DNA from 3 places in the Pedococcus sp. P2_E4 genome. Region 2 is predicted to be linked to each of the others. Evidence: riboswitches for the same ligand, from Rfam matches in the RefSeq annotation. Region 2 holds a riboswitch; each other region holds the start of a gene.
What was found. Region 2 has a riboswitch for cyclic di-AMP ahead of AC1DV7_RS16345 (C40 family peptidase). Riboswitches for the same ligand answer to the same signal wherever they lie in the genome.
Positions count from the first base shown of each region.

Region 1: it holds a riboswitch for cyclic di-AMP, as region 2 does, so the genes downstream of both, AC1DV7_RS01130 (transglycosylase family protein) here and AC1DV7_RS16345 (C40 family peptidase) in region 2, are expected to answer to the same signal.
Region 3: it holds a riboswitch for cyclic di-AMP, as region 2 does, so the genes downstream of both, AC1DV7_RS17735 (C40 family peptidase) here and AC1DV7_RS16345 (C40 family peptidase) in region 2, are expected to answer to the same signal.

Region 1 is NZ_JBFUEO010000001.1:221,247-230,799, forward strand. Features, by position in the region: gene AC1DV7_RS01115 (CBS domain-containing protein) at 1-161, shown strand, start outside; gene AC1DV7_RS01120 (serine/threonine-protein kinase) at 203-1,891, shown strand; gene AC1DV7_RS01125 (threonine/serine exporter family protein) at 1,891-3,399, shown strand; cyclic di-AMP (ydaO/yuaA leader) riboswitch at 3,671-3,761, shown strand; gene AC1DV7_RS01130 (transglycosylase family protein) at 3,793-4,521, shown strand; tRNA gene AC1DV7_RS01135 (tRNA-Thr) at 4,656-4,728, shown strand; gene AC1DV7_RS01140 (LytR C-terminal domain-containing protein) at 4,883-5,476, shown strand; gene AC1DV7_RS01145 (DUF7507 domain-containing protein) at 5,917-9,553, shown strand, end outside.
Region 2 is NZ_JBFUEO010000049.1:4,013-19,656, forward strand. Features, by position in the region: gene AC1DV7_RS16315 (hypothetical protein) at 1-1,996, shown strand, start outside; gene AC1DV7_RS16320 (hypothetical protein) at 1,993-5,838, shown strand; gene AC1DV7_RS16325 (hypothetical protein) at 5,859-7,070, opposite strand; gene AC1DV7_RS16330 (hypothetical protein) at 7,084-7,401, opposite strand; gene AC1DV7_RS16335 (hypothetical protein) at 7,398-7,673, opposite strand; gene AC1DV7_RS16340 (hypothetical protein) at 7,998-8,546, opposite strand; cyclic di-AMP (ydaO/yuaA leader) riboswitch at 8,800-9,007, shown strand; gene AC1DV7_RS16345 (C40 family peptidase) at 9,013-9,786, shown strand; gene AC1DV7_RS16350 (hypothetical protein) at 9,934-10,254, opposite strand; gene AC1DV7_RS16355 (pyridoxamine 5'-phosphate oxidase family protein) at 10,420-11,040, opposite strand; gene AC1DV7_RS16360 (dihydrofolate reductase family protein) at 11,052-11,684, opposite strand; gene AC1DV7_RS16365 (SRPBCC family protein) at 11,690-12,127, opposite strand; gene AC1DV7_RS16370 (ABC transporter permease) at 12,278-13,099, opposite strand; gene AC1DV7_RS16375 (ATP-binding cassette domain-containing protein) at 13,096-13,998, opposite strand; gene AC1DV7_RS16380 (MBL fold metallo-hydrolase) at 14,123-14,752, shown strand; gene AC1DV7_RS16385 (hypothetical protein) at 14,777-14,926, opposite strand; gene AC1DV7_RS16390 (RNA polymerase sigma factor) at 15,246-15,644, shown strand, end outside.
Region 3 is NZ_JBFUEO010000068.1:62-3,536, reverse strand. Features, by position in the region: gene AC1DV7_RS17740 (DsbA family oxidoreductase) at 1-90, opposite strand, end outside; gene AC1DV7_RS17735 (C40 family peptidase) at 201-941, opposite strand; cyclic di-AMP (ydaO/yuaA leader) riboswitch at 948-1,129, opposite strand; gene AC1DV7_RS17730 (iron-dependent transcriptional repressor DtxR) at 1,448-2,146, opposite strand; gene AC1DV7_RS17725 (MFS transporter) at 2,143-3,435, opposite strand.

The DNA.
Region 1 (9,553 bases), on a different contig from region 2:
AGGAGCTCGCCCGCACCATGACCGACGCGCGGATCCGCCACGTGCCCGTGGTGGTCGACGGCAAGCTGCGGGCCATCGTCAGCATCGGTGACATCGTCAAGCACCGGATCGACGAGCTGCAGTCCGAGCGGGACCAGCTCGTGGGCTACATCCAGCAGTAACCCTCCCGGATTCCCCCAGCCGTCTCGCTTACCGTAGGGGCATGACCACGGAGGCGATCGAAGGCAGCGACGGTCACGCCGTCCTGCCCGGCGCGCCGCGTCCGGAGACCCGGATCGGCCCCTACCGGCTCATCCAGCAGCTCGGTGAGGGCGGTATGGGAGTGGTCCACCTGGCCCTCGACCCGCACGGACGCGCGGTGGCCCTCAAGCTGCTGCGGCCGCACGTGGCCCACGACCGCGACGCACGCATCCGACTGGGCCGCGAGGTCGATGTGCTCGGGCGCATCAAGGACCCCCGGGTGGCTGCGGTCATCGACGCCGACCTCGACGGCGACCGCCCCTACCTGGTCACCCGCTACGTCCCGGGCCCGGCCCTCGACGACGTGGTCCGCGAGCACGGCGCCCTGGGGGGCGACCAGCTGCTCCGCCTCGGTCGTGGGCTGGCCGAGGCCCTGCACGCGATCCACGCGGCCGACGTGATCCACCGCGACCTCAAGCCCGGCAACGTCCTCATGCTCGACGACGACCCGGTCCTCATCGACTTTGGGATCGCCCATGTCGCCGACGACGTGCGGATCACCATGACGGGACTCGTCATGGGCACCCCCGGCTACCTGTCGCCCGAGGTGGTCGAGGGGGCGCCGGTCACCGAGGCCACGGACTGGTGGGGCTGGGCCGCGACCTTGGCGTTCGCGGCGAGCGGGGCCCCGCCCTTCGGTCGCGGACCCATGGACCTCGTCCTCAACCGCGTCAGCCGCGGCGAGGCCGACCTGGCCTCGGTCGACCCGAGGCTCGCCCCCCTGCTGTATGCCGCGCTGTCACCCGAGCCCCGTCAGCGGCCCGACGCCGACGAGGTGGTCGAGGCGCTGGAGCGCTACGCCACCGGGCGCCCGGTGACCGCGGCGCTGGCCCTGCCCACCCGTCATACCCAGCCGCTCGCGCAGCCGAGCACGCGCGAGTGGGACCGTCCCGCGGTGGTCCCCCAGGTCGAGCGGCCCCCGCTCGGACCCGTCGCGCTCCCGCCCGACACCGGCGAGCTCGTGCCGTGGGACGAGGACTACCAGCCCGAGGGCGACGAGGTCTCCGACTGGCAGGCCGCGTGGCAGGGCGGCCCCGGTGAACCCGACCCGCGGATCGGGCGGCCGACGCGCACAGGCACCCTCGTGGCCCTGCTGGTCGTGCTCGTCGCTGCCGTCGCGACCTTCCCGGTGGTCGCGGTGACGCTGGCCATCGTCCTGTCGTGGGCGGCGCGGACCGCCGACCGCTCGGTGACCTCGCTCGTGCTGCGCCGCTACAACAAGGGCCGTCGGCGCAGCGACGTGCCGTTCGCGGTCGCCGCGAGCCCCTGGCACCTGGTCATCGGCGCGCTCGCCACCGTCGTCAGCGCCCTGCTGCCGGCGGTCGTGGGCATCTGCGCGGTGTTCAGTTCCGCGCTGGCCACCGTGGCGGTCACGGGTGGGTCTCCCGAACCCAACTCGGCTCCCCACCTCGCGGTCGGCGGGCTGGTAGCCGCCCTCATGGCGTGGTGGGGGCCCGGGGGCTCCGGCCTGCGCCGAGGCACCCGGAGCCTGGTGCGCGGTGTCGTGCCCGGTGCGCGCGCCTCCCAGATCGCGGTCGGGCTCCTCCTGCTGCTGGCTCTCGCCCTCGCGGGCCTGGCCCTCCAGGAAGCCGGCTCCCCGGACTGGTGGCCCACCCAGGCACCGAGCGCGGTGCTCCCCGGGCTCGGCTGATGGCCGAAGGCACCCCAGACCCGAGCCCGCGCCCCGACCCGGGCCCGCCGCACCGGCCACGCCGCCCCGTCCTGCGCAGCAGCCGCATCTGGCGCGGCGAAGAGCTCACCGAGACGATGCCGATGCTGGAGTCGCTGAGGCACTCGCCCTATCGCAACGTGAAGATCCGGCAGGCGGCGGCGGAGGAGCGCGAGGCGCGGGCGGCCCTCGACCTGGCCCTGCGGGTCGGCGAGCTGATGCTGCGGTGCGGGGCGGGGGCGCCGCAGGTCGAGTCGTCGGTCATCGCGGTCGCCGCGGCCGGTGGGCTCGACAACCTCGAGGTCGACATCACCTTGCAGTCACTGCTCATCCAGTGCACGACGACCTCCGGCCTCCCGATCACCATGCTGCGCGTCGTGCGCTCGGCCAGCCGTGACTTCGCCCGGCTGACCGCGGTGCACGAGTTCGTCGAGAGCCTCGTCAGCGAGGGCTACGACCGCGAGGCCGCATCGGCCCGGCTGCGCGAGATCCGCCGCGCCCCACGCTTCTGGCCGCGGTGGGCGGTCCGTGGCTCGCTGGGTGTGCTGGCCGCCGCCATCGCGACGATGCTGGGTGCCGGTGCGGTCGCCGCGCTCGTGTCGGGGTTGTCGGCGCTGTTCGTCGGGTATGCCGCCCGGTCCCTGGGGCGGCGCGGGCTGCCGGACTTCTACCAGTGCGCCATCGGTGGGTTCTTCGCCACCGTCTGCGCCTGGGGTGCGTTCAGCCTGGGCGCGCAGGGCTGGCTGCCGGTCTCGTCGTCGGACTTCGCGTTCATCGTCGCCGGCGGCATCACGGTGCTGCTGCCCGGACGCACGGTCGCCTCGGCGTTCGAGGATGCCATCTCCGGCTACTCCGTCACCGGAGCGGGCCGGATGTTCGCCGTCTTCCTCACGACCGCGGGCATCATCCTCGGCGTCGCCACGGGCCTGTCCCTCACGCTGTCCCTCACGGAGATGTTCGACCTCGACGTCGCGTCGCCGTCCATCGTGGCCACCCGGGCCTTGAGCGCACCCGTGCTCCTCGCGGTGGTGGGCGCGTTCCTCGTCGGCCTGGCGGGGGCGGTCGGGCTTCGCAGCATGCGCCGGCTCGTCCTGCCGGCCGGTCTGCTGTGCGCCGCCAGCGTGGGCGTCTCGCTGGCCGTGGCGCGGATCGACGGGCTGGGTCCGCTGGCCGCTGCGGGCTGCGCCGCGATCGTGCTCGGGTTCGCCGGGCGGCTGGTCGCGCTGCGGCTCGGGGCCCCGCCCATGGTGCTCGTCGTGCCCGCGTCGTACGGCCTGCTCCCCGGTCTGGCGATCTTCCGGGGCCTGTACGAGATGGTCAACGGCTCCTCCGAGGGCGCGGGGACGTTGTCGCTCCAGGGTGGCATCACCACCCTCTTGGGGGCGATGGCCGTGCTGCTCGCGATCGCGGCCGGCAGCGTGCTCGGTGAGTTCCTGGCGGCGCCCTTCGACCGCAGTGCGGTGCAGAAGCGTCGCGCTCGGCGTCGCTGACCCGGACCGCCCCCGCTCGGGCGCCCGGCCGCCCGGCCGCCCGCCTGTCGGGCCCGGTCGTGGCGTCGCGATGTCGACCCCTACCGCCCAGTTCTGACCGAAGGGACTACGACATCCGGCGAACTGGTTGTCCGATCCCGCCCACGGGCCTACGGTGGTTGACCGATGCCGCCGGCATCCCACAAGTGAACACGGCACACCCAATGCACACCCGCAGCGCCGAGCCTCGTCAGGCGGGTGACCAGCCGGAACGGTTCCGGGCAGACGAGGACGGGGGACCCAACGCGGCCGCAACGCGGCCTTGGGGTGAAGCCGGTCCGCCGGCCGGGCACCTGACAGCCCGAACCCGACAGCTCACCTCGCAGGCGCACGTCAGGAGAGGACCCCTTCCCCATGTTCTACGCGCCGAAGCACTCTGCCCGGAAGCCCAACCCCGTCAAGCGTCGTGTCACCGGAGTCGCCGTGGCCGGTGTCGCGACCGTCGCGGGCGGCCTGGCGACCGCCTCCTCGGCCAACGCGGCCGGCACCGTCTGGGACCGGGTCGCGGCCTGCGAGTCGGGCGGCAATTGGTCCATCAACACCGGCAACGGCTTCTACGGCGGGCTGCAGTTCAGCCGGTCCACCTGGAGCGGCTTCGGTGGCGGCGCCTACGCCGCGTACGCCCACCAGGCCAGCAAGTCGGAGCAGATCGCGGTCGCCCAGAAGGTCCTCAAGGTGCAAGGCCCCGGTGCGTGGCCGACCTGCGGGGCCCGCGCCGGCCTGACGCGCGCGAACGGAGGGGCGTCGTCCGCGACTGCGACCGCGTCCGCGGTCCGCAGCACCCCGGTCGCCTCCCGCTCCTCGGCGCGCACCGCCCCCGCCGGCCGGCTGGTCGTCGACGGCATCCGTGGCCCGAAGACCAACGCGGCCATCGAGCGCTGGGTCGGTGGGTCGGTCAACGGGAGCCTGTCGCGCACCGACGTGAAGGCGTTGCAGCGCAAGGTCGGATCGGCACCGGACGGTGTCATCGGCCCCAAGACCATCCGCGCCCTCCAGACCAAGATCGGCGCTCGCCACAATGGGTCGCGCACCCTCGACCGCGCCACGGTCCGGACGCTCCAGAGCTACCTGAACGCTCGCTGACGACGTCCTCCGTGCGGCCTCCCACCCCGGCGGGTGGGAGGCCGCAGCCATGAGCGGGGTATGCCGTCTGGCGCAGGGTTCTCGCCCGTCACCACCGCGCCGGTACCATCGACGCCGTCTGCTCGGGCAGGCATGCCGGCGTGGCGCAATTGGCAGCGCACCTGTCTTGTAAACAGGGGGTTGGGGGTTCGAGTCCCCCCGTCGGCTCAGCGCAGTTTGTCGACCTTCGTCCCGTTCTCGGGCATGGGCGCGTCACCATCCGCGGTGGCCCTGCTCTCATCCTCGAACGCGCAGCCCGGCGGTCGCCACCACGATGGCCGTCTCGAGGACCTGAGGCGTGCGACCGGAGGACTGACACGCCATGCCCACGAGCCCATCGACCCCCGTGCCAGCGTCAGGACGGGAGACCTCGGGGCGGCCGGAGTCCGCTCCTGCGGGGCCTTGGACCTCGGCCGGCCGCCGCCAGCTCGGTCGGGTGCTGCTGTTCGTGTGCACGCCGGGGCTCGTCCTCGGGGCGTCGACCTTGGCGACGGCGTCCGCGCTCGGGGCTTTCGACCCTGCCCCCCAGACCGTCCAGGCGTCGTGCCACCAGCAGCAGGCCGACCTGGCCAGCTTCGAGGTCGCGGTGTTCAACGGGTCCGGGATCTCTGGCCAGGCCAGGAAAGGTGCAGGGCAGCTGACGAAGGCCGGCTTCAGGGTCGCACGCGTGGGGACGGCTGCGGAGGGCCGGTGGACCGACGCAGCGGCTGTCATCACGTTCGGCCCGGACGGGCGGGGCGCGGCGCAGCTGGTAGCTGACCACATCCCCGGTGCTGTGCAGGTGAGCACGGTCCGCGTGGGTCGGGACGTGGATGTCGTGTTGGGCACCCAGTTCAGGGGGGTGTCGGCGACGGCGGTTGCGAGCTCCGCTTCCTCCGCGACGGTGCCGTCGTGTTCCTCCTCGGCGGCACGCTGACCGGCAGCTGACGGGCGTCGTCCCGGGGCTTGAGACCCGCGTCACGACATCGGCTCTCGGGCCTCTCATGGGTGTGGGCGGCGCGGTCCCGCAGGGGGAGATCGTGCCGTCCACAGCCATGCGTGCGCTCCCACCTCCGTGCGATGGGCGTCCGACAGGCGCCGTCCCTGTGCCGGTCCACGGCACGGGTCGCGCGGTTTTGTCCGGTTATGGCCGGCCCGTTACAGGCCGCCCCGCGGCGGGGCCACACGCGACTTGCCCGTGTTTGGTCAGGCGGCCGTAAAGATTCTTCGGCCTGAAGCGTCACGACTTGCCGGCTTCGAGGTCTTACGGGGGACGAAGCAACCCATGTGACTAAGGAGAGTGTGGTTTCAGTGCGTCGTTTTTCAGGCCTTATGGGGGAAAGGGCACGATGGCGACGTCCTGCTGCCTTGACAGTCGTGTTCGCGCTGGTGGCGGCGATGGGGACCGCGCTGGCTGTGACGCCGGCTCTCGCCGTCCCCGGCAATCCGGGGGTACCGCAGGCGGGGACCCTGCTCTACAGCGAGGACTTCTCCAACATCGACGCGAGTGCGGCGCCGGTGAGGATCGGCAGCTACACCGGCGGCGCCGCTGCTGCCGGCGAGACCTACACGGCTGATGCTGCCTGGAGCCCCGGAGCCAGCGCCTGCAACGGCTGGGTGATGCGCCAGGGGAGCCCGTTGCCCTCCGGTGTCACGCCGGCGGCCGACGACCAGTGCGCACGGAACGGCGGGTGGAACATCCTCGGCGCCATGGCCACCGCCATGGGGCAGTACCAGGGCATGACTGCCGCCCAGGCCGCTCAGAACCAGATCCTCAGCGAGTACACGAACCGCCCCGACGGTGTCCAGGCAGCTGGCATCCAGCTCCAGACCACCAAGAACTCGATCCCTACCATCGCCGGCCACTTCTACGCCGTCTCGGCGATCTTCGCCGAGACCAACTGCTTCTCCAACCACGCGAGCCAGGAGTTCGCCCTCATGGTCAACGGCGTTCCCACGGTCGTCGGCACCGGTTTGGATCCGTGCAGTGACCCCAGCAGGCAGGTCATCAACGTCAACAACGTGAACTACAGCGTGGCCAAGCTGCAGTCCGGCGCCCTGCAGGTGCCGCTCACGGGGGCGACCCCCACCTTGGGCATCCGCGTTAGGAACCTCAGGGCCACGGGCACCGGCAACGACGTCGGCTTCGACCTCCCGCAGATCGTCGACGTGACCCCGCAGCTCGACAAGGAGTTCTCGCCTGCCACGATCACGCAGGGCGACTCCTCGACCCTCACCTTCACGGTGACCAACACGACCGACCTGATGGCCAAGAACGGCTGGTCGTTCACCGACGACCTACCTGCGGGCCTCGTCGCCTCCGGGCCGGTCGGCGGCACCTGTGACCTGACCGCCAGCAACGTGACCAGCGGCAGCATCAGCGCCACCGGCAACCTCGCCCAGGGCCAGGCCTCCTGCACGATCACGGTCCAGGTCACCAGCAACACCCCGGGCGTCTACAACAACTCCGGGTGCACCGACACCACGGGCGCCGCCATCCCCAACTGCACCAACAACATCTCGAGGATCGTCGGGCTCTACCCGCCCGGCTCGACCCCGCTGACCGTTCTCCCGAAGGTCGACCTGTCGATCACCAAGAGCGCCGACCTCGACTCGTACACCCCCGGTCAGCCGGTCACCTACACGGTGACGGTGCACAACGACGGGCCCAGTGACGCCATCGACGCGACCTTCACCGACCCGATCCCGGCGTCGATCACGGGTGCCACCTGGACCTGCGCCGTGACCGCCGCGGGCAGTGCAAACCTCCCACCGGCGGGGCCCACCACGTGTGCTGCCAGCGGTTCCGGTGACATCGCCGACACCGTGCGCATCAACGTCGGTGGCACGCTCACCTACACCGTCACCGGCACGGTTGCCGCAGGCACCACCGGCAACATCGTCAACACGGCGACCGTCAAGCCCGCCGCGCAGACGACGATCCCGGTGATGCCTGGTGGTGGCCCCAACCCGACTCCCGGCTCGACCGCGACGGTCCCGACTGTCGACCCGGACTGCCCGCCCGCTCCCGGAGCCGGGTGTTCGGCCACGGTCACCACGCCCGGCAGCGCGATCGGCATCGTCAAGTCGATCAGCTCGGTCACCGACACCAACAACAACAACCTGGACGACGCCGGCGACGTGATCCACTACACGATCGTCACCACCAACACCGGACAGTCCACCCTCACGGGGGTCACGGTGACCGATGTCCTGGCTGCGCCCGCGGGGCCGGCTCTGTCCCTGTCGTGCACGCCGACCACGCCGGCGACGCTGGCGCCCGGCGCCACGATCACCTGCACCGCCGATTACGTGATCACGGCCGCGGACGCCCAGAAGGGCGCCGTCGACAACACCGCGACGGCCACGGGCACACCGCCCGACGGCCCGAATGTCACGGCCAGCGACACCGCCACCCAGCCCGTCCAGACGCAGGCGACCGGCCTGACGCTCGTGAAGTCGGCTGCCATCACCAAGGACGCCAACAACGACGGCAAGGCCGGTGTCGGTGACGAGATCACCTTCACCTTCCACGTCAAGAACACCGGCAACGTGACGCTCACGAACATCGGCGTGACGGACGTGCTGGTCGCTCCGGCGGGTCCGGAGGTGTCGGTGACGTGCCCGTCGACGACGCTGGCTCCGGGTGCCGAGATGGACTGCACCAGCTCGGTGTACGTCGTGACCCAGGCCGATGTCGACACCGGTTCGATCAAGAACGCGGCGACCGCGCATGGCACCCCGCCCAGCGGTCCGCCGGTGGTGACCCCGCCGTCGTCGACGACGACGCCGACCCCGGTCCCGTCGACCGGCCTGACGCTGCTCAAGACGGCCTCGATCACCAAGGACGCCAACAACGACGGCAAGGCCGGTGTCGGTGATGAGATCACCTTCTCGTTTGCGGTCAAGAACACCGGGAACGTCACCCTGAAGAACATCACGGTGACCGACGTGCTGGTCGCGCCTGCCGGGCCGGAGGTCTCGGTGACCTGTCCGCCTGGTGACCTCGCTCCGGGTGCCACAGTGGTGTGCACCTCGAGCGTCTATGTGGTCACCCAGGCCGATGTCGACACCGGTTCGATCAAGAACTCGGCGACCGCCCAGGGCACCCCGCCCACCGGTCCGCCGGTGGTGACGCCGCCGTCCGGCACGACGACCCCGACCCCGGTCACCCCGGGCCTGACGCTGCTCAAGACGGCCTCGATCACCAAGGACGCCAACAACGACGGCAAGGCCGGTGTCGGTGATGAGATCACCTTCTCGTTTGCGGTCAAGAACACCGGGAACGTCACCCTGAAGAACATCACGGTGACCGATGTTCTGGTCGCTCCTGCTGGTCCGGAGGTCACGGTGACGTGTCCGTCGACGACGCTGGCTCCCGGCGAGCAGATGACCTGCACCTCGAGTGCGTATGTGGTCACCCAGGCCGATGTCGACACGGGTTCGATCAAGAACTCGGCGACCGCCCAGGGCACCCCGCCCAGCGGTCCGCCGGTGGTGACGCCGCCGTCGTCGACGACGACGCCGACCCCGGTCACCCCGGGCCTGACCCTGGTCAAGTCCGCGGCGATCACCAAGGACGTCAACAACGACAACCTTGCAGGTGTGGGTGACGAGATCACCTTCTCGTTTGCGGTGAAGAACACCGGGAGCGTCACCCTGAAGAACATCACGGTGACCGACGTGCTGGTCGCTCCGGCCGGTCCGGAGGTGTCGGTGACGTGTCCGTCGACGACGCTGGCTCCTGGCGCCGAGATGACCTGCACCTCGAGTGCCTATGTGGTCACCCAGGCCGATGTGGACGCCGGTTCGATCAAGAACGCGGCGACGGCGACGGGGACTCCGCCCAGCGGGCCGCCGGTGGTGACGCCGCCGTCGAGGACGACGACTCCGACGCCGACGACTTCGGGCCTGTCGCTGGTGAAGTCCGCCTCGATCACCAAGGACGCCAACAACGACGGCAAGGCCGGTGTCGGTGACGAGATCACGTTCACCTTCCATGTCAAGAACACCG
Region 2 (15,644 bases):
GATGTTGCGGCTGTACGGCACGACGGCGACGTACGACGGGTCGGGCACCGGGTTGGTGGCCGCCGCGGCGCAGGCCCGGAAGCCGAGGGCTGCGGCCCGCGACTCCTGGTCGGGCTACTCCCGGGTCGAGGAGGTCACGACCCTGCAGGTCGCTGCCGAGCTCTCCCGGTTCTCCCTGGTGGCCTGGACGCCGCCGAGCCCGATCGCCATCACGACGTGGCGCCAGCCCTGGGCCCCGCTCTGGCTCGAGTGGCGGGTCGAGCTCACCGGCACCGAGGACCTGGCCGGCTGGTCGCTGGTGGACGGCGACCTGCGCCGCACCGATCCCGTCGCGGGCGAGACGCGGACGCTCACCGGACGCAGCCCGCTGACGACGGGGGTGGGCGAGTCGCTCACGACGGCCATGGCCAAGTGGCTGGAGCAGGAGCAGGCCCGCGACCTGGCCTCGCCCAGCCAGTCCCTCATCCCCGACGCGGACGAGGGCGTGCTCGCTGCCGTGGCCAACCTCGTCCGGCCGCTGGACCTGTGCTCGGCCTCCTTCGACGGGATCCGCGAGCAGCTGCTCGGGATCGCCTACGAGGGTTTCGTCCAGCGGGTGCGGGGCACGGACGGGGTCAACCGGCCACGCGCGACGGGACTGCCCGTGCCCCTGTTCGGCGGGGCCCTCTCGGTGCTGGACCTGCGGCTGGTCGACGCCTTCGGCCGCGTGGTCGACGTGCCCCTGACCGGTCTGGCCCGGACGAGCACCCAGGAGCTGGCCACGGACCCGACCGGCGTCCTGCTGCCGCCGCGCATCCAGAACAGTGCCCGCTGGCTGCTGCGGCTCGTCGACCCCTCGTACGGGCTCGACCAGGACCCGGCCGCGGCGCCCGAGGCCTACGTCGACCAGCTGCGGGCCGCCCTGGCCGTCACGCCGGTGTCCGGCTTCCTGCTGCCCGACCACATCGACGAGGCGCTGGAGGTGTTCGACCGCGACGGCAACCCCCTCGGCCAGCTCGAGCACGACTCCTTCAGCGTCGACAACGGCCCGGGGTCGGTGCGCTGGGACCCCGCACCCGGACGACCGGTCCCCCCGGACGCCGGGCCCCTGACCGACATACCGCCGCACGCCCAGCACGCCGCCCTGTTCGCGGCTGGGCTCGTCCAGGCCGACATCGACTCGCGGCAGGCTGCCACGCCACCGTCCTGCAGCGCGTTGTCGGCGCTGCTGCGGGCGATCGACTCGACCCTGTGGACGGTCGACACGTTCGCGGCCATCGGGACCCCGACGATCGCGGGGCTGGTCGGGCGGCCGGTCGCCGTCGTGCGGGCCACGCTGCGGCTCGACGCGCCCGACGACCTCGACGAGGTGCAGGTCGACGAGGCCGGCGGCCCGGCTGCCCGCACGGCGGCCTACGCAGCGCTCGAAGCCCACGACTTCCCGTTCCGCATCGGCGAGCTCGGCCGCAGCGACGACAGCGTCCTCGGCTTCTTCGTCGACGACGACTACACCCGCTTCCACGTGGTCGACAAGGTCGTGGCCGACTCGGCCCTGGCGTCCGGGCCACGCACCGGCTTCCTCGGCCGGCTCGGCGAGACCCCGGGGCAGGACCCGATCGAGCACGACTACCTGGTCCTCGAGGACACCCTGACGATCCGCGTCGGCCAGACGCGGCGCCTGACGATCCTCATGCTGCCCGCCGGCAAGGTGCACCTCACCTCGGGCATCCTGCCGCGCAAGGCGCTGGAGCTGGCCGACACCTGGGTCGGCCCCGGGCTGGCGAGGATGGTGCCCTCGATGCGGGTGGGCCCGCTGCTCGTCGACCCGGCCGAGATCCGGCTGCCCAACGTCGCCTCGCTCGGCAGCAAGCAGCAGTTCACCCGGCGCACCGGCCCGATCAGCTGGAAGGACGACCCCATCCTCGCGTCCACCACCAGCGCGTACCTGCCCAAGATGCCGCACGAGGTCCAGGAGGGCTGGATCCGCGTGGCCCCGGACGAGGAGGACACCCCGTGACCGGCAAGCGGCGGGCGCCCCTGGGGTCCAAGGCACAGAGGGAGGAGATGGCGGCCGGGCTGCGCAAGGAGGCGGCGCGGGCCGCCAAGCGCGGGCAGGCCGCCGACCGTGCCGCCAGGGACGCCCAGCTGCTCGACGGCATCGACCGGGTGGCCCTCGAGGAGGCCATGAGGTCGGTACTCGCGGCGCGGGAGGAGGCGGCACCGGACCGGGTGCGGGCCGATGCGGACGGGTCGGACGGTGCGGACGGGTCGGACGGTGCGGACGGGCCGGACACCCATGCGGAGGATGCCGCGCGCGCCTTCCCGTCGGCGGTGGACCCGGCCGGCCGCTGGGTCCCCATCGGGCCCTCCGTCGTGCGCCGTGGCCAGGCGGTCGACCGCCCGCGGGTTGCCGGCCGCATCCGTGACATCGCCGTCGACCCCACCGGCCGGCGGGCGTATGCCGCGACGGCCCAGGGCGGGGTCTGGTACACCGACGACGGCGGGGCGACGTGGTCGCCCGTCGGCGGCTGGTCGGAACGCCGCCGGATCCGTGGCGGGACCGTCAACGCCCAGGCGTGCGGGTGCATCCTCGTGGACTTCGACGCGATGCCCCTGCTCGACACCGTGCTGGTCGGCACCGGGGAGCCGAACTTCCTGCCGGCGAACTTCGTCGCGGCGACGGGCGAAGCGACCATCAACGGCGTCGGGGTGCTCGCGGCCATCGGCCCCACGTTCCCACCCGGTCAGGCGGAGCCGTGGGAGCCCGACACCGGGATCGGGGCGCTCGAGGGCCTGGGGATCTTCAGGCTGTTGCGCAACCCCGCCTCCACCGCGGGCGAGGCCACGGCCGGCGCCACCCAGGACGTCGTCATCGCCTGCACGACAGGCGGCGCCTTCCTCGGCCGGCGGCAGTCGCTGCCCGCGGGCGGCGGCAACCCAGTGCGCGACGGGTACACCTGGACCGCGCTGGCCGCGGTGTCGGCAGCCTTCCCCGGAGCGGCGATCTCGGACGGTGTCTGGCTCCCGGGCGGGCGGCTCGTCCTCGCGGTCGCGGGCCGAGGCCTGGCCTTCAGCGACAACGCCGGCACGGCCGTGACTCCGCTGCCGCTGACCAACCCCGTCCCGATCACCGGCTACCTCAGCCTGGCCGCCACGGGCAACACGGTCTACGCCCTCGGTGAGACCGGTGGCAACCCCGCCCTGTGGCGAGTGGCCGACGCGACCGTCGCGGCGCCGACGGCGGACGACGTCGGAACCCCCGGGGCGGCAGGGGGTCTGCCCCGGACGCTGTGGAATGGCGGGACCAGCCAGCGCGACTACGACCAGTGCATCGCCGTGGACACCGTCGGCGCAGTCCACCGCGTGTACGTCGGGGGAAGCTCCCTCGCCTACGGTCCGGCCGACGGCGACTGGGGTGCGAGCATGTACTGCTTCGACGTCGCCGCCTCGGGGGTGGCCGCACCACCCTTCGTCCTCCAGCCGACGGTGGGGATCTCGTCGGCTGCGGCCCTCCCCGGTGGCGATGGGGCGACGGTGGCGGGGGCCATCGGCAACAACGTCCACGGTGACGTGCACCGGCTCGTCCTGACGGGCAACGCGCCACCACGCCGACAGGTCTGGGTGGCCACTGACGGCGGCATCTTCGTCTCCGACCGGTCGGGTCGGGTGGGCACGTTCGCCGCCTGCAACACCGGCCTTGCCTCGCTCCAACCGGTCTTCGTGCGCAGCCACCCGGTCAACGGGCACCTCGTCGCCACCGGCTGCCAGGACAACGGCAGCCAGGTCCGCATCGGCGACTCGGTGTGGGACGAGCCGTTCACCGGCGACGGCGGCGGGGTGGCGTTCCACCCCACGGCCTCCCACCTGCTCGTCCGCCAGTTCAACGCCTCCCGCTGGTACTGCACGTCGCGCACGGCCTTCGTCGACCCCATGACCCGCAACCCCGGGGAGCCGAGCCGCGTGGTCGGCCCGGGCGTGGAGGGCACCGGGCCGTGGAGCGCCTTCTACTCGGGCGCCGCTACGGTGCGGGTCCCTCCGGTCGGCCCCAACCCGGCCACCGGGCGGCTGGCCATCGGCACCTACCGGGTCTGGCTCACCGACGACCTGGGCAGCGGGGTCGGCCCCAACACGTGGAACACCATCCCGTACCCCAACGGGGCCATCCAGGACGGGCGCCCGGGGGTCAACGGGGCCGCGAACAACGCGCAGCTCCAGATCGGGTTCAGCGGACTCGGCAGGATCATCACCCTCAACTGGGTGTCCCCGACCCAGCTGCTCGTCCTCTACACGGGCGGCATCGTCCGGTTCACCGAGGCTCCGGCAGGCACCTGGGCCTCGACGACCTGGTCGATCACGAGTGCAGCGGTCGCGATCCCGCGCACCACGACCCTGACGGACATCGCTGCGGTCCCCGGCACGCAGGACTTCTACGTCGCGACGACCGGAGTCGTGGGTGGCCCCGACGAGACCCTCTGGTTCTTCAACAACGCCGACAACCGCTACAAGCGCACCACCCTGCGGCGCCAGCTCGATGCCGGCGGGGCCGTCAACAGCGGCCCCCGCGACCCCGTGTTCTCCGTCGTCGTCGACCCCGGCGACGCGACCGGCAACACCGTGTATGCCGGGACCGTCACCGGGGTCTGGCGGGGCACCCGCACCAACAACGCGACCGGTGCCCACACCTGGGTCCCCTACGTGAACGGGCTGCCGCAGGCGACCGTCCAGGACCTCGACATCTGGCGCGCCCCGGGCGGCGCGCTGGGGGCGCCCCGGCTCCTTCGCGCGGGCGTCCAGTCGCGGGGGGTCTGGGAGGTCGACCTGGCTCGGAACGCGGTGCCGCAGACGTGGATCCGCTCGACCCGGTTCGACGACCGGCGGAACCCGCTGACGATCCACCCGGACCCCCTCGCGGCGCCGCCCGCGGTCCCGGCCTCGCTCGCGGCGAGCCCCGACATCATCGTCCGGCCGCGCTGGCCCGTCGCCGCCACGCCGGCCTTCCTGCCGGCCCCGGCGATCACGGCACTGAACGCGCCGGCATACGACGTGTGGACCTTCCAGACCGCGTTCCGCTGGCTGTATCCCAGCGTGGTCGCCAACGGACTGTTCTCCGATGCCCTCGGGCGGCTCGTGGCGCTGCACCGCACCCAGATGGCACCGGCCAAGTCCGCAGTGCCGCAGATCGACGCCGCGGTGTGGGCGGACGTCGTGGGCGGCGTGCGCGTCAAGGCCGACGGCACGGTGACCACCGACACCGCCGATCCTCGTGCGGTCTACCGCGCACCGTGGCAGACGCCCCGCGCCGCCAGCGTGTCGGCGACCGAGGCCGACCTGATGGATGTCGTGCCCCGCAACGTCGTCAACGACATGTGGACGGTCTTCCGTGAGCCCTCCACCGTGGACGTCCTCGTCCACCACCGCGATGCGATCGGGCTGCGCGCCAACCAGGGCTTCGTCGTCCTCCTCTGGCGCGCGGGGGTGACGCCGTCGGACCTGCTGGCATTGTCAGTGACGAGCCTCCTGCCCTTCCTCACAGCGGCCGCGGCAGGGACGGCCCAGCCGGTGCCGGGCGGATGGAACCTCGCGACCGGTGGCAGTGGGGTCACCTGGCGCACCGTGCCCACGGCGGTCGACGCCCGGATGCCGCGCGCCGTGTCGGTCGACGTCGACCTCACCGCCGTGCCGAACAAGCAGCAGGTGCTCTTCCTCGCCTTCGTCGGGTCGATCGGTGCGGGCGAGGTGTTCGTGCCGCCCACCACCGCGCCGGGTGCGGTCGTGCCCCCCACCACCGTGTCCGAGCTGGTGCGCTTCTGCCCGTATGCCGCCGCGCGGATCGTGCACATCGAGAACCGCCCGACCTGAGACCCGCCTCCTGGACCTGGTCAGGGACGGAAGGTCACGACGCGGGGCTCGATGTTGCGACGGTCCTGACCGCCCTGCAGCGTGTAGCCGCTGGCGACCCACGAGGTGGTCCGGGTCGGGTGCGCGCGGCAGGAGAGGTAGTCGCCCCACTTGCCGGCCTGCGGTGCGTGGGTGGACGTCGCGGTCGTCTTCGTGGTCCAGGTGTTGGCCTGCTGGTCGAGGACCCCGACCGCATGGGCCGGCTGCGTGGGGCCGCCGAAGAAGGCGGTGAGGCCGATGGCCCCACGCCTGCTGGGCGCTGCCGCCGGATAGGCCCAGGCGCCGTTCTGGCTCCAGAGGTCCGGCTCGGCCACGACGGTGAGCGACTGCTCGTCCAGGGTGACGGCGCGGATGTAGGGCTGCGGCCGCCCCGGGCCACGCCCGGCACTCCACAGGAAGCCGAGCCGGCCGCCGGCCCGCCAGGCACCGGTGACGCGGTCGTCGCAGCGGCTGAGCCACGGCTGGCCGTCCGGCCCGAGCGAGCGGTAGTCGCTGTCGTTCCAGGGGGTCACGGGGATCGTCCAGGCGCTGACGTTCGCCGCGTCGTCCGGCCACTGGAACAGCCGCAGGGACCGGCGCGACTGGTCGTTGGCAGCGAACCACATCGAGGACCCGGCCCCCGAGACCAGGCGCAGCGAACCGACCGACGTCGTGGACCAGTGACGACGGGTCAGGGGCGCCGTCCTGGTCAGGTCGGCACGCGCATACCGGATGACGCCGGCCCGCACCCACCGGTCGGAGCCGTCGTACTGGTTGAAGGTGAGCCAGAGGTTCTTGGTGCTGACCGCGAGGTCGGGGAAGTCGAACCACACGTCGGTCCAGGCCGGGTCGAGGTCGGCCGGCGAGACGTCCCACCACCGCCACGTCCCCGAGGCCGCCGTCCGGCTGACGGCGAGCCGGTAGATGTTGCTGCGCCCCGACTTCGAGTACTGCAGCAGCCACACCCACAGGCGCTGGGTCGGCAGGTAGGTCACGAGCTGGTCGCAGCAGAACACCCCACGGTCGGCAGGGAACTCGGTGAACGGGTCGAGCAGCGACCAGGTCGCGCCGCCGTCCGCCGATCGCGTGGCGTACCAGTTGCCCGTGACGAACAGGATGGAGGAGGAGACGCCGACCGAGGGTTCGCCGACGGTGCCCGTCTGGGTGCCGGTGGCAGCATCGTCGAGCGCGATGTTGGCGGTGATCGTCAGCACGAGTCGGCCCCGCTCACTCGGGGTCGGTCGGCGGCGGCGCGGTCGGTGGCGGCGCAACCGGGGTGGCGGGGGGCGTCTCCGGCGGCTTGGGCCCCGGCTTCTTGCGCTCGGCCGACTGCTGCCGGTCGCGCTGGTCCAGCTGGCGGTCACTCATGGGGATGCCCAGGTCGGGCTCGGCCCCGGCCGGCAGCCCCTCGGCGGCCTCGGCGCCCGCCAGCGCGTCGTCGCGGGCCTTGTCACCCTTCCTGCGCGCCCGGACGTGCGTGCCGGCGAGGGGGTCTGCGCCCTCGTGGGTGGCCTCGGTGGACCCGGCCCGTCGCTTGGTGGTCATCGGCGCGGGTCGCCACCTGAGCTGTCGCGAGCCAGGGCGGGCCGCATCGGTCGGCGCCACTCCACGCGGGCCAGGATGCCCAGCACCACGGCGGCCGCCAAGAACAGCAGAGAGATCGCGCGCTCGGTGCCTCCGCTGCCGGCGTCACCACCCTCGCCGCCGAGCCGCTCGATCCAGTCCGGCACCAGAGCAGTCACGACGGCCAGGAGCACACCGATCCCCGCGAGCACCACCTCGGCCCAGAACCGTCGCCTCACCCCAGGTCCGCGCATCACCCGCTCCTCCCGATCGGACGGTCGGGCCGCATCCCCGCCGCTCCCGGCGGGGGCACCGGGCCCCTCGTCCAAGGATGGACCCGGGTCGCTCCCGCGACAAGGTGTGGGAGGGGGCAGGTCGCGGGTGGGCGGGTCGCGGGTGAGCATCCGGGCAGGTGGGCATTCCCGGCAGGTGGGCCTTCCCGGGCAGGAGAACGGCGGGCGACTGGGTGCAGTAGTCGCCCGCCGTTCCGACCGACCCCGTCCCCCGGACAGGCGGTCACCAGTGAGACGTCCCCGGCCCCGGAAAGTGACGGCAGGCCGGCGGGGTCGCCGTGCGGCCTAGGGTGACGGGCTCCCGGCGACCGGTGTCGAACCGCTCGAGGTCTGCACCGGGGGCGTCGGCGCCGTGGTGGGCTCGGCTGCAGTAGGGCTCGAGGGCGACGTGCTGGTCGATGGGGTGGGGGTGTCGACGGACTGCGGTCCGCTCGGTGCCGTGGTGCTCGCCGGCGCGGGGGCCGCCGCAGGCGCCGTCACGGTGACGGTGACTGCGGGGGTGGGCGGGGACGTCGACGCGACCCTCGCGGGCGGCGCGGCGCCGGTCTTGGCGGGGACTGGCGTCGCCACCTTCGTGGCGCGCGGGGCCTGGCCCACGACCGGGTCCGCGGTGGTGGTGTCGACCGCCGCACAGTGCCGGCGGTCGGACTCGTGGCCGGCCACCAGGACCCCGGTGGCGGCGACCATGGACACGAGGAGGACGAGTATGGCGCCGCCTCCCCTCGTCCGCCGGATGAGCAGCAGACCGGCGGCGGCGGAACCGAGCAGGAGGCTCGCGGCTGCGGCCATGAGGGCGGCCAGGGTGTCGAAGGACTCGGGGCAGGTCGGGTTCATGCGCGGGGGAAGGACTCTTTCGGTGACGCTGCAGGGGCGTTGAGCCTGCACTGGTGTGGGGTGCTCGGAACAGGGAGATGTCGGGCGAATCCGGGGGAGGGCACAGGCGCCCTCAACTGGTACTGACGCGCCAGCAACGAATGTGTGACGCGACGCGAATCATTTACTGCCGCAATGGATTTCGATCGCTGCTCGGCTTGGCATCAGCCTGCGATGACGGGTACCTTGCGGGAGCCCGGTCGGCGATCGGGCGCTGGACGAGTTGCCGAATCCTGCCCCCGGCCAGCCATCGACCTTCAGGGCAGGAGCGGGGAAACCACTTCGGACCGACTCGGTCCTTGGGGTGAAGCCGCCCTCGTCGACGTTGCAGAGGCCGACTCCGGTCACGTGGCGACGGCGAGCGCGGCCGGGCACACCTCCGCCCGAACCCGACAGCTCACCTCGCAGGCGGTGGAGGAGTTGGCCCATGTCATTGACGTACATCGGAAGACATCGCAAACCCCGGCGTCGCCGCTACCGGGGCTCGGCGGCTGCGGCCGCCCTGGTGACGATCGGCTGCCTCGCCGCCGGCGTACCCAACGCGGCGGCTGCCCCGGCCCCGACCGCCACAGGAGTCCTGGCCTGGCCGGTCCTGCGCCAGGGCTCCACGGGCGCCCACGTCGTCGCGATCCAGCGCATCGTCGGCGTCACGGCGGACGGGGTCTTCGGTCCGAGGACCACAGCAGCCGTGCGGCGCTACCAGGGACGGCACCACCTGACCCCTGACGGAGTGGTCGGCCCCCGGACTGCGGCGGTCATGCGCCGGGGTCCCAAGGCGGCAGCTGCCAAGGCGGCCCGCACCAAGGCGGCCCCTGTCAAGGCTGGGGCGTCCAAGGCAGGGGCGTCCAGGGCTGGGGCGTCCCCGTCGCTGTCGAGCACCGTGGTGGCCATTGCAGCCGCCTACACCGGGATTCCCTACCGGCGTGGGGGCACCGGGCCCGGCGGCTTCGACTGCTCCGGCTACACGTCGTTCGTCTACCGCAAGGCAGGCAAGTCCATCCCGCGCACCGCGGCTGCCCAGCAGGCCGCCGCGCGCCGGGTCTCGACACCACGACCGGGCGACCTGGTCTTCTTCGGGTCGCCGGCCTACCACGTGGGCATCTACGCCGGGGGTGGCTACATGTTCGACGCGGGCAAGCCGGGCCTCGTCACGCAGAAGCGCAAGGTCTTCGCCGGGGTGTCGGGGTACGGCCGCTTCTAGGCCTGCGACGCGCAGGGCCGTCGCGAAGACGCCCGCCGGCGGCCAAGGGGGGTGCGCTCAGGCCGCCGGCGGGTGCCCATCAAGCGACCGGAGGTTCGAAGGCCGGCCACACAGGAGAGACGTCGGATCCCCCTGAACCGTGACGGCTCACTGTCGGTCGGTGTCCTGGTCCACCCGGTCCGCGAGCTGGTCTGCGATCAGCGCCCAGTGCGTCCGGACCTGCCTCAGGTGGTCGTGGCCGTGTCGCGCGGCCTGGCGCTGACGCGACGCGAAGTCTCGCAGCGCCTGGTTCAGGACGGTGCCCTCCTGGTCGTCGTGGACCTCCAGGACCAGCCGTGGGCCTCGGCCGGCCTGCGGATCGACGTCCAGGGTGCGCTCCCACTGCAGGGCAGCCCGGTCGAACTCCTCCAGCGTCACGGCAGGGTCGTGGGCCGCCCGCCACAGCGGGTGGGCGCGATCCGCCGGCATCCCCCTCGCGTCAACCTGCCGAGGAGCCGCCGGCTCACCACGGGACACGTCCGGGAACGCGAGCACGCCGAAGGGAAGCCCCTGTCCAGTTCGATGTTCCTCCACGCCGTGTCAGACGCACGGATCGGTATGACGTGACGACTGCCGCCCGCGGGCGGCCCTTGCTCATCGGCCGAGCACGTCCCGCTCGCCCGGGTGGCGGGCCGGGTCAGCCTCGGGCAGGGCGTCGACGGCCCAGTCCGAGCGCTTCCACTCCGGGACGGGAGTCAGGCACCCCTCGCGCGGCACGAACCGCGAGCGCCGCACGAGCTCGTACCGGTGGATGTAGCGCGGGCAGTTCGGGTAGACGGCCCGGGCACGCACCCGGATGACGAGCTGGGCCTCGGGGTACTCCTCGCGCAACGGGTCCTCGAGGTCGATGCTCGCGACCCCCTCGAGCCGCATCCGGTGTCCGCGCTCGAAGTCGATGAACAGCAGCCCGACATCGGGGTTGACCAGCACGTTGCCGGCCGAGAGGTACATGCCGTTCCCGTCGTAGCTGGGAAACGCGATCGTGTGCGGGTCGAGCACCCGCACGAAGCCGGGCTCACCACCCTTGTACGAGCAGGTCGGCCGTCCCTGGTCGTCCGCCGTCGCGAGGAAGAACATGTCGCGCGCCTCGATGAACGCGCGGTCGCCGTCGCCGATGGTGTCGCTGACGAGAAGGTCGTCGATGCGGTCGGCCAGCGCCCTGGTGTCGAACCGGTCCTGCAGCGCCCGGCTGCCCTCGTGGTACGTCGATGACATCGAGTCCTCCCTCAGGGGGTCCTGCGCATGAAGGTGAGGTGGGTGACCCCGCTCGGCGAGGAGACGGCTTCGACGTCGTAGTCGTCCTCGACGCCTTCGAGCCCGTCCCAGATCCGGACTCCGCGGCCGAGCACGATGGGGACCTGGACGAGGTGCAGGTGGTCGACGAGCCCGGCAGCGACGAAGTCGCGCACGACGGTGGGGCCGCCACCGAGCCGGACGTCCAGGCCGTCGGCGGACTCGCGTGCGGTCTCCAGCGCCTCGGCCGGGGTGGCGTCGAGGAAGTGGAACGTCGTGCCACCCTCCATCTCGATCGAGGGGCGCGGGTGGTGGGTGAGCACGTAGGTCGGTGTGTGGAACGGCGGGTTCGGCCCCCACCAGCCCTTCCACTGCGGGTCGGTGTGCCAGCCGGGCGGTCCGAACTTGTTGGCGCCCATGATCTCGGCGCCGATGCCCTCACTGTGGCGGCGGGCGAACGAGTCGTCGACGCCGACGGTGCCGCCTTCGCCCCAGAAGCGGGTCGCGAACATCCACTCGTGCAGGCGCTCACCGGCATGGCCGAACGGTGCCTCCAACGACTGCGGCTCGCCGGTGGCGAAGCCGTCGAGGGAGATGGCCAGGTTGTGGACCCGGGTCAACGACATCCGCCTCATCGCCCTTCGGCGCGGCGCAGGACCGTCTCGAACTGCCTGGCCAGGACACGCCGCCCCACCACCGGGATCAGGGCCGCGACGATGCGGCCGGTGAACGAGGCGGGCAGCCTCTTCAGGGAGACCCGCAGGTCGGTGCCGCCCCCTGCCGGCAGGAGCTCGTAGCGCCAGCTGCTGCCCGGCGCCCACAGGTTCGACTCGAGGGTGTCGATCGTGACGGTGCCGGCGGCGGCGTCCCACGAGTAGCGCTCCCGCTCCCAGCCCATGCCCGTGCCCTCGGTGACCTCGGCCCAGCCAGGACCCTGGTCGTGGACCGTGAAGTGCTCGGAGTCGACGTTCGGCCACCAGCGGGAACGCTCGGGGCCGAAGTCGGTGATCACGGCCAGGACGTCGCCCGGCGACAGGCTCGTGTGGACGGTGAACCTCGTGCTGGTCATCAGGGTCCCCTCGGTGGCCGCGGAGTGGCTGCTCTCGGAGGACCATCATGCGCCACCCGGTCATTCCGTGGCAGGCATGGCGACGGGGCACTCGCACCGGTGGGTGCGAGTGCCCCGTTCAGGCGCCTGCCGCGGCGGGCTGGTCCTCCGTCACTTCACCTCGGCGCGGCGGACGACGAGCAGCCCGATCGCCATCGGCAGGAGGAACCACAGGCCACCGGAGACGGCCAGGTGCTGCCACTGCTGGCTGGTCAGGCTGCCGTCGAACAGCGCGGTCTGCGAGTAGTTGTAGTCCACCCACGGCTGCAGGTCGGCGAACCACTTCTGGTTGGCGGCGAGCAGGCCGAGTAGCGGGGGCAGCACCAGCGTGTACACGAAGTACGTGACGATGGCGCCCGCGGAGTTGCGGATGAGCAGGCCGAGCGTGAAGCCGAACAGCATGCCCAGGACACTGCCCAGGACGATGAGCGCGAAGTGCGCCGCCGAGACGTTCCAGACCGGGTCGACCCCGGCGATGGCACTCCCGACCAGGGTGCCGAGCACCCCCACGACAAGGGCGACGACCATCGAGGTGACCCCCACGGCGATGGCTGCGAGGAACTTGGCCCCGAGCACACGACCACGGTGCGGCACGAGGGTGAAGGTCGTCAGGCCGCTGCGCTGGCTCCACTCGCTCGTCACGGCGAGGATCCCGATCATCGGCAGGATCACCGTCATCGGGGCGCCGATGGCTGCCGCGAAGTTGTCGAAGGTCAGCTGGTCGTCCGGTGCGAACACGATGATCGCGGCCGTGGCGAGCACGCTGGTGATGACGATGCTGGCCATCAGCCAGAAGCCCGATCGCGTGTCGAACATCTTGCGCAGCTCCACCGCGATGATGCGGGTGAGCGGGATCCGTGCCGGCGCCTTGCGGCTGCGGGCTGGGGACTCGGCCGACGGGGAGGTCGGTTTGGTCAGGACGGCGGTGGTCATGCTGCTGCTCCTTCGCGCTGGGTGTCTGCGGTGAGCTCGAGGAACATCTCCTCGAGCCCGGCTCCGTCGGCGGCGCGGAGCTCGGTGAGGACCACCTGGGCGGCGAGGGCGATCTCGCCGACGTGGTCGGGTGAGGCGTCGGTGTGCACGCTGCCGTCGGGGTGACGGGTGATCGCCAGGCCAGCGCGCTCCATCGCGGTGGCGAGCGCCGCACTCTCGCGGGCACGGACCACGGTGCCGGCCGCTGCGAGCAGGTCGGCCTTGGTGCCCTGGGCCACGATCCGACCGTTGCCGATGACCACCAGGTCGTCGGCGATGACCTCGATCTCGTGCAGCAGGTGCGACGAGAGCAGCACCGTGCCGCCCTGGTCGGCGAACCCGCGGAGCAGGTCGCGCATCCAGCGGATCCCGGCAGGGTCGAGCCCGTTCGCCGGCTCGTCGAGGATGAGGATGTGCGGGTCACCCAGGAGGGCGGTGCCGATGCCGAGCCGCTGGCGCATGCCCAAGGAGTAGTCGCGGACCCGGCGGTCGGCCTCGTCGGCGGTCAGGCTGACGAGGTCGAGCATCTCCTGGACGCGCGTGCGCGGCAGGCCCATCGTGCGCTGGGCGAGGGTGAGGATCTCGCGACCCGTGCGCCCCGCGTGCTGTGCCGACGCGTCGAGGAGGACGCCCACCTCGGCCCCGGGGTTGGGCAGGTCGGTGAACCGTCGCCCGTCGACGGTTGCGGTCCCCGAGGTGGCGGGCGTGAGGCCGACGATGATGCGCATCGTCGTGGACTTTCCGGCGCCGTTGGGGCCGAGGAAGCCGGTGACCCGGCCGGTGGCCGCGGTGAAGGAGACGTCGTCGACGGCGGTCATCCCGCGCCCGTAGGTCTTCGTGAGTGATTCGACAGTGATCATGTCGAGCATCGTGCTGGTGGCGAGCTGGTCACCACATCGGGGAGGCGCCTGATCCCCACCCTGACGCGCCCCTGACGCACCCTCGGGGTCACCCCTGACGACGCGTGGCTGCGAGGATGGGGGCATGCCGGACATCGCACCTTCTCCGGGCGGCGTGCGCGTCGACCGCGTGGTCACCTCCGCCGACGGGTTCGACAACAACACGTGGGTGATCGGCGACGACCGGGAGTGCTGGGTCATCGACGCCGGACACGACGGTCGCCCCATCGTGAAGTCCATCGCCCGCGGCAGGAAGGTCAGGGGCGTCCTCGTGACGCACGGCCACTGGGACCACATCGACGCGGTCGGTGAGGTCTGCGACGGCACGCGCGCCCCGTCATACCTCCATCCTGGCGACCGGTTCCTCTGGGACGAGCTGTATCCCGTGACCCCCGACCGCGACCTGGCCGACGGCCAGGTCCTCACGGTCGGCGACGTCACCCTGCACGTCATCCACACCCCGGGGCACACGCCCGGGTCCACCTGCTTCCATGCCGCCGAGCTGGGGGTGGTCTTCACCGGGGACACGCTCTTTCCCGGGGGGCCTGGCGCGACCAGGCACGACTACAGCGACTTCGACACCATCATCGCGTCCGTGCGCGACCGGCTCTTCACGCTGGACCCGGCCACCCACGTCCTGCCCGGCCATGGCGAGCCGACGGTCGTGGGGACCGAGCTGCCGCACCTGCAGGAGTGGGTCGACCGACGCTGGTGACCCCCTCCCCGAGTGGGCGGGCGGTCAGCTGAACAGCATCACCCCGGCGACGACCAGGAGCACCGACGCCAGGTAGACGGCCACGACCACGGCGATGAGCGCCGTCACTCCGTGGCTCAGCCACCACGAGGTCTCGTGGTGGGGGACGTGTCGATGAGTCAGTCCTGTGCGCATCGCGCACCACCTCAGTCTCGGGAATCCCGGCCACGTCCAGCCTGACACATCCACCCGATCCCGTGCAGCAAGGGCACGCCGCAGCACGCCGACCCCCGACCGTGACCGTGCGCGTAACCCGGAGGGCACGTCCGGCGATTACCTGCACGAGTCGTCGACCTCAATCCCCCTGAGCCGGCGACTTGAGCATGGCTGAGGCAGGTCCTCACCCAACCCCTTGGCTGGCCGCGCGCACGTCCCCCCCAGGCGACGCGGCCAGCCAAGGCCTTTTCCGCGGAACCACCCCACCGAGGCGGCGGGACACGGCAGTCTTGGGCGTGTGGGGGAACTGAGCGACGGCACCATCGCCGAGGCGCAGCGCGGGGACGGCGCAGCCTTCCGCGAGCTCTACCTCGCCCTTGCTCCCGCGGTCGCCGGATACCTGCGCTCGCACGGGTCGTCCGACCCCGAGGCCCTGACCAGCGAGGTCTTCCTCACGGTGCACCGGCGGCTGCCCGAGCTGACCGGCGGCGCCCGCGGGCTCCGGACGTTCGTCTTCTCGGTCGCGCACGCGCGCATCGTCGACGAGCTGCGGACGCGATCCCGCGCGCCGCAGCTCCTCGGGTACGACGCCGCCGACGACCCGCGCTCGGCTCCGTCCGCCGAGGACCAAGCCCTGGTCGGCCTGGCCACCCACACGGCCATCGAGATGCTCAGCAAGCTCGCCGAGTCGCAGCGC
Region 3 (3,475 bases), on a different contig from region 2:
CTCGGCGATCGCCTGCTCGAGGCGTCGCTTGCCGATGTAGCACCACGGGCAGACCACGTCCGCCCACACGTCGATCTCGATGGCGGTCATGCCTCCATACAAACACGCCCACCACTGGACCGCCGCGCCAGGTGCACGCAGGCCCCCGTCCGCCGTGGCGGAGGGGGCCTGGGTGCGCTGCGGCCGGGTGGACCCTGGGGTCAGGGGCGGCCGTAGGTGACGCTGGAGGACCAGATCGAGCGGAGCGCGACGGCCTTGCCGCTGCGCGGGGAGTCCCACATCATGCCGTTTCCGGCGTAGATGCCCACGTGGTAGGCCGGCGAGCCGAAGAACACGAGGTCACCCGGCTGCGGGTTGGACACGGGGGTCACGGCCTGGCGCTGCGCCTCGGCCGTGCGCGGCAGGCTGATGCCGACCTGGCGGAAGACGTACGCCGTGAAGCCGGAGCAGTCGAAGCCGGCGGGCGTGGTGCCGCCGTACCTGTACATGATGCCCTCGTACTGGGCAGCGATGCCCAGGACGCCACCGGCGGCCGGACGGCTGCTGGTGAGGGCCGTGCGGGCGGTCGACCGGCTCGCGGTCGAGCTCTGCACGCGGTCGGTGGCGACGGCGGCGGGGCGAACGGCCTTGGCCTTGGGCTTGGGCCTGGCAGTCGCCTTGAAGCCGATCAGGCCGTAGGCGTCAGAGGCCTGCGGGGCAGCGGCCTCGGGAGCCTTGACGGCGACCGGGGCGCTGGTGGTGGCAGCGGTGGGGTCGGCCTTCGGGGCGGCCGGGGCAGCGGACGCCGGGAGGGCGAACGAGGCCACGAGACCACCGGAGGCGGCGACGACGGCCGAGGTCTTGACGGCAGGCTGGGCGGATTTCGCCACGATGCCACTGATCTCGGAAACGGGGTTGTAACGGCCAGGGGCGCGGTGGCGACCGGCAGCGTGTGAAGCCACGATGGATGAACCTCCAGTGCCTACGAGGTGAGCTGTCGGGTTCGGGTGGAGGTAGATCACCCGGCCCTCACGGTTGCCACCCGACCTAGCGGGCGCTCGCGAGAGGACTTAACCCCAAGGACTCTCCCGAAGGAGGGCCCGAAAGTGGGTCCCCCGCTCCTGCCAAGCGGACTTGCTGAGGACCCGAACGTGATGGCAGGACTAGGCGTTCCACATCGGGCCAATCTCCCCGGGGGGTGGAGAGATCCCCGCGAGACTACACAAACCCCCGACCAAAAGTCACATTGAGGTCACGGCGAGCCCATGCGATCGTCAAGCAAACGCCATCTTTCGATGACAGTTCGTGCTCAACGGGGGAAAAATCGGACACGTCCGATCGGTGAACGGTCCGGCGGGTCAGGGACGCCGCGACATACCCCGGCGGGGGTGGCTCGCCGCTCAGACCAGAGCGCCGCTGAGGGCAGGCGCGCCGCTGAGGGCAGGCGCGCCGCTGAGACCAGGGCCGCTCAGACCAGGGCGCCGAAGACGTGCTGGGCGACGTCGTCGGGCAGCGAGACCCCGGTGGACTCGGGGGCGTTCTCGCGCACGGCCACGACGCGCCCGTCCTGGCGGTGCACCCGCACCCGCTCGCCGGGCAGCAGCCGGGCCACCGTGAGCAGGCTGAGCGCCTCGTGGTCGACCTGGACCGGCTCACCGATCCGGCGGACGAGCACGATCTCGGGGGTCTCGGTCGCGAGCTCGGTCAGCGTGTGCAGCCCCGAGCGGAAGTCCTCGGTGGGCTCGACCTCACCCAGCTCGTCGAGGCCGGGGATGGGGTTGCCGTAGGGCGAGTCGTGGTGGTCCTTGAGCATGGCGAGGATCTTGCGCTCGACCCGCTCGGACATGACGTGCTCCCAGCGGCAGGCCTCGTCGTGGACGTACTCCCACTCGAGCCCGATGACGTCGACGAGCAGGCGCTCGGCGAGCCGGTGCTTGCGCATGACGCGGGTCGCCAGCAGCCGACCGTGCTCGGACAGCTCGAGGTGACGGTCGCCGGCGAGCGCCAGCAGGCCGTCGCGCTCCATGCGCGCGACCGTCTGCGACACCGTGGGCCCGGAGTGGCCGAGGCGCTCGGCGATGCGGGCGCGCAGCGGCGTGATGCCCTCTTCCTCGAGCTCGAAGATCGTCTTGAGGTACATCTCGGTGGTGTCGATCAGGTCCGTCACGGGTCAAGCCTCTCATTAGCGGGCGACTGCGCGCCGCTGTCCGGCAACTCGGGCTCCCCCGACGCCGCGGCTCGGGCGACCGCGCCCCGACGCACCGGGTCGTAGGCCGGCACCCAGTAGCCGATCCAGCAGGCTCCCAGCAGCGCGAGCACCCCGACCCCGAGACAGGCTGCGACGAGGCCGGAGACGGCCGTGACGGCGCTGATGAGGACCGGTGCGCCACTGCCACCGATGACCGACACGAAGCGCCACCCGCCGAGGAACTGCGACCGGCCGACCGCCGGGGCGACGTCGGCGCCGAGGGTCATGACGAGGCCCGAGCCGATGCCGTTGCCGATGGCACCCACGACGGCCAAAAGGCCGATGCCCAGCGCAGTCCCGGTGAGCGGCAGGGCGCCGAGGCTCAACCCGACGACCACGACACACGGCACGGCGATCCACACCCGCCCGAACCGGTCCATGACCGAGCCGGCCGGGTAGAACAACAGCATCTCGACGCCCCCGGCGACCCCGAAGATGACGGCGGTGGTGCTGGCGGACAGCCCCGACTGGGCGGCCCACAGCGGCACGAGCACGACCCGCGACGACCGCACCGCACCCACGACGGCGATGGCCAGGCCGAGGGTGAGGTACGTGCGCCGGTGGCTCCAGAGCAGCGTGGCGGTGCCCACCGGCGCCTCGAGCCGGGCCGCCTCCTCGTGCTCGGCCGTGAGGTCGGGCGCCCACCACACGAGCAGCGTCGCGAGCACCCCGGCCGCGACCGCCACCGCGAACCCCGCCTGCGGTCCCCAGAAGTGCACGATCGGAGCGCCCACGAAGGGCCCGACGAACAACCCGATCCGGTGGACCCCGCCCAGGGTCGACAACGCCCGCGCACGCATCGCGATCGGCACCGCGTCGATGAGGTACGACTGGCGGGCCACGAGGAACACCGACGACGTGAACCCCATCGCGAACACCGCAGCCATGAGCGCGACCAGCGAGGTGGCCGTCACCGCGAACAGGGCGGCGACGGCATCGGCGGCGGCCGCCCCCATGAGGGCCTTGCGCTCCCCCACCCGGTGCACGAGGGCGCCGGCCGGCACCGCGAAGAACAGGTCGGCGATGAGGGTCAACGCCACCGTGAAGGCCGCGACCGACGGCGAGGCGCCCAAGTCGAGCGCGCTCAGCGTGAGGATCGGCACGACCGCACCGGCGCCCACGGCCACGACGACCGTGGGTCCGTAGGCCGGCGCCGCGATGCTCCAGAGGCTGAACGGGGCTTCGGGGCGGGCAGGTGGCGGCGTCATCACCGACCATTCTGTCGCTGGTCCCACGAGGGGGCACGAC